2 linked regions of the Methylosarcina fibrata AML-C10 genome follow. The protein of the gene in region 2 interacts with the protein of the main gene of each other region in a pairwise test. Links are inferred from orthologs where the notes say so. Each region holds a gene or a part of one and is shown on either strand. Other genes may lie near its edges.

Evidence for each region.
Region 1: the proteins of gyrA (region 2) and gyrB interact in binary tests that used the Escherichia coli proteins (3 or more experiments, as listed by UniProt). The link is inferred for Methylosarcina fibrata AML-C10 from one-to-one orthologs.

Annotation. Positions count from the first base shown.
Region 1 is NZ_KB889965.1:3,654,214-3,657,350, forward strand. What follows is about bases 66-3,129. They hold gyrB (DNA topoisomerase (ATP-hydrolyzing) subunit B), read right to left. Parts: upstream 2,782-3,129; coding sequence 349-2,781; downstream 66-348. Other genes in these bases: A3OW_RS26080 (DUF2442 domain-containing protein), read right to left, coding at 66-155; recF (DNA replication/repair protein RecF), read right to left, coding at 2,828-3,129. Also shown: more of A3OW_RS26080, read right to left, coding at 1-65; more of recF, read right to left, coding at 3,130-3,137. UniProt on the Escherichia coli protein: DNA gyrase negatively supercoils closed circular double-stranded DNA in an ATP-dependent manner to maintain chromosomes in an underwound state.
Region 2 is NZ_KB889965.1:1,694,449-1,697,682, reverse strand. The notes cover bases 38-3,198. They hold gyrA (DNA gyrase subunit A), read left to right. Parts: upstream 38-391; coding sequence 392-2,998; downstream 2,999-3,198. Other genes in these bases: serC (3-phosphoserine/phosphohydroxythreonine transaminase), read left to right, coding at 3,001-3,198. Also shown: more of serC, read left to right, coding at 3,199-3,234. UniProt on the Escherichia coli protein: A type II topoisomerase that negatively supercoils closed circular double-stranded (ds) DNA in an ATP-dependent manner to maintain chromosomes in an underwound state.

The sequences.
Region 1 (3,137 bases), 2.0 Mb from region 2 along the record:
TAGGGCAATGCCTTCTTACAGTGATCGTAAACAAACTCAGGATCCAGGTCGACTCCTGCTTCCCATTCAATCGTATCGAAGACAACTGCAACCTTTTCAAAAGAGCGATAATCTTTAATTCGATTAAAAACGCCAAAATTCAAATATGGCTTCATATCCAATACGCCGCTTTCGCCGTTACTAAAGCTTATGTCAAGCAAGTAATCATCCCGGGGAATACAGTTTTTACTGATGGATACATCATTAGGTCGATTTCTGCCTGTTTAAGCTTGCGTGTGACATCCATCGACCTTTCGACTCATAAACGATGAGGTTTTTCGTTAACTTAGAAAGTCGGCAACAAACAATCTAAACATCCAGATTCGCCACATCCAGCGCGTTCTTGACGATAAAATCCCTACGCGGCTCGACTACGTCGCCCATCAGCGTCGTGAAGATTTCGTCGGCGGCGATGGCGTCTTCGATCTTGACTTGCAGCAGGCGGCGGTTGTTGGCGTCCAGCGTGGTTTCCCAGAGCTGTTCCGGATTCATTTCGCCCAGCCCTTTGTAGCGCTGGATGTGCTGACCTTTCTTGGTCTCCTTCATCATCCAGTCGAAGGCTTCCTTGAAGTTGGCGACCGGTTGCTGTCTCTCGCCCATTTGCAGATAGGAGTTTTCATTGAACATATCCGCCGTCTGTCTGGCGTAATGGGCGATTTCCTGGTAATCCTTGCTGTTGAAAAAACTGGCCGGCAATACGAAGATTTTGGTATTGCCGTGCTCTCTCTTGCTGATACTGACAGAGAAGTCGTGGCTTGTTTTGTAGTCCAGCTCGATTGAAAAGAGGACTTTTTTGTGTTTTCCGGCCAGTTGCTCGCGGATTCCGGCCAGCCAGTCCGAAAGCGGCTGCCGGTCCTGCTTCATTTCCTCGGTCAGCACGGGCGAAGTCATCAGTTGTTCCAGGAAAGTGTCGTCGTAGCGGCGGCCCAAGCGTTTGACGATGTTGACGACGTCGGTGTAGTGCCTGGCCAGTTTCTCCAGGCCCTGGCCTTGTATCGGAGGCAGTCCCGCATCGGTAAAAAGCTGCGCCTTGTCGAGCGCCAGTTGAATCAAGTATTCGTTTAGGGCGCTGTCGTCCTTGACGTAATGCTCCTGTTTGCCTTTCTTCACTTTATACAGCGGCGGCTGGGCAATGTAGATATAGCCCTTTTCGACGATTTCGGGCAGTTGCCGGTAAAAAAACGTCAGCAACAACGTGCGGATGTGCGAGCCGTCGACGTCGGCGTCGGTCATGATGATGATGCGGTGGTAACGCAGCTTGTTCAGGTTGTATTCGTCCTTGCCGATGCCGCAGCCCAGGGCGGTAATCAGCGTGCCGACTTCTTCGGAAGAAAGCATTTTGTCGAAGCGAGCTTTTTCGACGTTGAGAATTTTACCTTTCAGCGGCAAAATGGCTTGGGTCCTGCGGTCGCGGCCCTGTTTGGCCGAGCCGCCCGCGGAATCCCCTTCGACGAGGAACAGTTCGGACAAGGCCGGGTCTTTTTCCTGGCAGTCGGCCAACTTTCCGGGCAATCCGGCGATATCGAGGGTGGTCTTGCGCCGCGTCATTTCGCGGGCCCGCCGCGCCGCTTCCCGTGCCCGGGCCGCATCGATCACCTTGGATACGACGATTTTGGCGATTTGCGGCCTTTCCAGCAGAAACTCCTGGAATTTTTCGGTCATCGCCGACTCCACCAGAGGCTTGACTTCCGAAGAGACCAGTTTGTCCTTGGTCTGGGAAGAGAATTTTGGATCCGGCACTTTGACCGACAGAACCGCGGTCAAGCCTTCCCTGGCGTCGTCGCCGCTGGGCGATACTTTCTCTTTTTTCGCCAGGCCGCTGGATTCGATGTACTGGTTGAGCGTCCGGGTGAGCGCGCTTCGGAATCCGGCCAGATGGCTGCCGCCGTCGCGTTGCGGAATGTTGTTGGTATAGCAGAATACGTTTTCCTGGTACGAATCGTTCCATTGCATGGCGACTTCGACGGCGACGCCTTCTTTTTCCGAAATGAAATGAAACACTTCAGGAAACAGCGGCGTTTTGTTTTTGTTCAGATGTTCCACGAAAGCGGAAATGCCGCCTTCAAATTCGAAGACGTCCGATTTTCCGCTTCTTTCGTCTTCAAGGCTAATGCGCACGCCGGAATTCAGGAAGGACAGTTCGCGTAATCGTTTCGATAGAATGTCGTAATGAAACTCGACGTCGGTAAAGGTTTTGGGGCTGGGTTTGAAGTTGATCAACGTGCCCGAGCCCTCGGCAGGCCCTACGTCCGCCAGCGGAGCGGCGGGTTCGCCCATGACGTATTTTTGTTTGTGAAGGCGCCCGTTCTTGCGGATCTCCAGGTTCAGCTCTTCGGACAAGGCGTTGACGACCGAAACGCCGACGCCGTGAAGGCCGCCCGAGACTTTATAAGCATTGGCGTCGAATTTTCCGCCGGCATGCAGCACGGTCATGATTACTTCGGCGGCCGAACGGCCTTCTTCCTCGTGAATGTCGACGGGAATGCCGCGGCCGTCGTCCGCTACGGTGACCGAGCCGTTGTTATGGATCACCACCTTGACTTCTTTGCAGTAGCCGGCGAGCGCTTCATCGATGGAGTTGTCCACCACTTCGAATACCATGTGATGCAGTCCGGTACCGTCGTCGGTGTCGCCGATATACATGCCTGGACGCTTTCTGACCGCGTCCAGTCCTTTTAATACCTGAATGTTGGAGCTGTCGTATTGATCTTTACTTTTCTCTTGTTCGATCTCATTACTCATGTGTGTTCCTGTTGGCTGATGCTTTGTCGATGTTCCACGTGGAACATCAAACCGGGGTTATGTTTCCATGTTCCACATGGAACATTTTGTAATCCTTCAAGGCCGTCAAATCGCCGAATTCGTTGACTTCAGTGGCCGTGATAAAAACCTGGCAATTCATCGCGGATAAATGCTCCAATAGCCTGGCTCGATTGAACGCGTCCAACTCGGCCGCAAAGTCGTCGATGAGAATGCAGCCGGGGTCTCCGGATTCATTGGCCAGCAGCCTTACCTGGGCCAGCTTCAGGCTGATTACCAGTAATTTTAGCTGGCCGCGCGAGATAATATCTTTCGCCGGCTTGTCGTTGATTAGAATC
Region 2 (3,234 bases):
GCGTCTTCACGGCTTGAAGGCGTGTTAACAATTGAAACAGCAAACATGGACCATCCGGAGAAAGCCCCCGGCGGATGCCGGTTTATATTCCGGAGCGTTTCTCTCTTCCTTGTCAGGACGAATTAATTCCTTTTTAAAGCGCAACTTGGCCGAATGGATGGGCTATTGTGCGCTCGAGCCGAAAATGCCTTAAAAAACAGGCTTCCGAATCGGACAATAAGAGGCTTACAGGCTTCGACTCCAGCAGAGCAATTTGATACAATAACCGATTTAAATCGGCCTAAGTCTCTTAGCAGCAGGATGGGCCTCATTGACGTGAGGCAAAGGCCAACCAGGAAAACCCGGCCGCTTAGCTCATACGTGACAAGCGCGCTTTTATTGTTACGGACTCATGTCAAACTACGCTAAAGAAATTATTCCTGTCAATCTCGAAGACGAGATGAGGCAATCCTATCTCGATTACGCGATGAGCGTCATCGTGGGCCGCGCTTTGCCGGACGTCAGGGACGGCCTGAAGCCGGTGCATCGGCGGGTTTTATACGCCATGAGCGAGCTGGGCAACGACTGGAACAAGCCCTATAAGAAATCGGCTCGTATCGTCGGGGACGTCATCGGTAAATACCACCCGCACGGCGACACTGCGGTCTATGACACGATGGTGCGGATGGCGCAGCCGTTTTCGATGCGCTACATGCTGATAGACGGCCAGGGCAATTTCGGCTCGGTGGACGGCGACTCGCCGGCCGCGATGCGGTATACGGAAGTGCGGATGGCGAAAATCGCCCATGAGCTGCTCGCCGATCTCGATAAGGAGACGGTGGATTTCATCCCCAACTACGACGAATCCGAATCCGAGCCTCAGGTGCTGCCGACCCGAATACCGGCCCTGTTGATCAACGGTTCTTCCGGCATTGCCGTCGGCATGGCCACCAACATACCGCCGCACAATCTGGCGGAAGTCGTCGGCGCCTGTCTGGCGTTGATCGATCATCCGGAAACCACGATTCGCGAGTTGATGACCCATATTCCGGGACCGGATTTTCCTACCGCCGGCATCATCAACGGCGCTTCCGGCATCGCCAGCGCCTATGCCACCGGCCGCGGCAAAATTTATTTGCGAGCCCGCTGCCATTTTGAAGACATCGGCGAGAGCGGCCGCCAAGCGATCATCGCGACCGAGTTGCCCTACCAGGTCAACAAGGCCAAACTGCTGGAAAAAATTGCCGAATTGATCAAAGAAGGCAAACTCGAAGGGATCTCGGGATTGCGCGATGAATCCGACAAGGACGGCATGCGGATGGTGATCGAGTTGCGCCGCGGCGAAGTGGCCGAGGTCGTGCTGAACAATCTGTACAAGCAGACCCAGTTTCAAACGGTTTTCGGCATCAATATGGTGGCGCTGCTGGACGGGCGTCCGCATTGCATGAATTTGAAAGAAATTCTCGGCGCCTTCATCGAACACCGGCGGGAAATCGTCACCCGCAGAACTCTTTTCAATCTGCGCAAAGCCAGAGAAAGAGCGCACATATTGGAAGGCCTGGCGGTGGCTCTGGCCAACATCGACGAGATGATCGAGCTGATCAAGACTTCCGCCAGTCCTGCGGAAGCCAGGGAAGGTTTGTTGGCCAGGACCTGGAATACCGGACTGGTGGCCTCGCTGCTCGACAGAGCCGATTCCCAGCGCTCGCGACCGGAAGATTTGCCGCCCGAATTCGGCATTGTCGGAGGTTATTACCGTCTCTCCGACAACCAGGCCCAGGCGATCCTCGATTTGCGCCTGCATCGGTTGACCGGCCTCGAACAGGACAAGATCGTCAACGAATACAAAGAATTGCTTGAGCTGATCGATGAGTATCTGGCGATTCTGGGCAGCGACGTCCGGCTGATGGAAGTCGTTCGGGAAGAGCTGGTGGAGATCAAGAATAACTACTCGGATCCTCGGCGTACCGAAATCATTCAGAATCATCTGGACCTGTCGGACAGCGATCTGATTACCGAAGAACTCATGGTGGTCACGATGTCGCACGAGGGCTACGTGAAATCGCAGCCTTTAAACGATTATAAGGCGCAAAAACGCGGTGGACGCGGCAAATCGGCCACGGCGACCAAGGAGCTGGATTTTGTCGACAAGCTGATCGTCGCCAACACGCACGACACCATTTTGTGTTTTTCGTCGCTGGGCAAGGTTTACTGGCTTAAAGTATATCAATTGCCGGTGGCCAGCCGGGCGTCCAGGGGCAAGCCGTTCGTGAATCTTTTGCCTCTGGAAGAAGGCGAAAAAATCAACGCGCTGCTGCCCATCCGTGAATTCAGCGATCACAAATACATCTTCATGGCGACTTCGGCCGGCACCGTGAAAAAGACGCCGTTATCGGAATTCGAGCGTCAGCGCACCAGTGGTAAAATCGCCATTGATCTGGCGGAGAATGATTCTCTGGTCGGCGTCGCGGTCACCGATGGTCAGCAAAATGTATTATTATTCAGCAGCGCAGGCAAAGCCGTCTGTTTTAACGAAAGCGAAGTGCGCTCGATGGGACGGACCGCTTCCGGCGTGCGCGGCATGCGCTTGCAGGAAGGACAGAAAGTGATTTCCCTGATCATCGCGACCGAAGGCACCGTATTGAACATCACGGAGAACGGTTACGGCAAAAGAACCCGCCTGGAAGAGTTTACCTGTCACAAGCGCGGCGGCCAGGGGCTGATCGCGATCCAGACTTCGGCGCGCAACGGCGCCGTGGTCGGAGCCGTGCTGGTCAACGATCACGACGAAATCATGCTGATCACCGACGGCGGCACCCTGGTTCGAACGCGGGTCGACGGTATTTCGGTGGTGGGCCGGAATACCCAGGGCGTCACCATCATTCGCCTGGATAAAAAAGAAAAAGTGATCGGGGTCGACCGCATCGAAGGCGAAAGCCTCATGGATGAAGAAGACGATAATGAACAAGAGCCGGCATTGGGTGATGCCGGAAATGAACTGGAATCCGGAGAAGAGTGAGTATGTCACGAGTTTATAATTTTAGCGCGGGCCCGTCGGCATTGCCCGAGGCCGTTTTGGCGCAGGCAAGGGATGAATTGATCGAATGGCGGGACAGCGGCATGTCGGTGATGGAAATGAGCCATCGGGGAAAATTTTTTTCCGTGATCGCCGAAGAGTTGGAAAGCGATCTGAGGTCGCTGATGGCGATCCCCGGCAATTATAAGGTCTTGTTTCTGCAAGGGGGGGCTACGGCC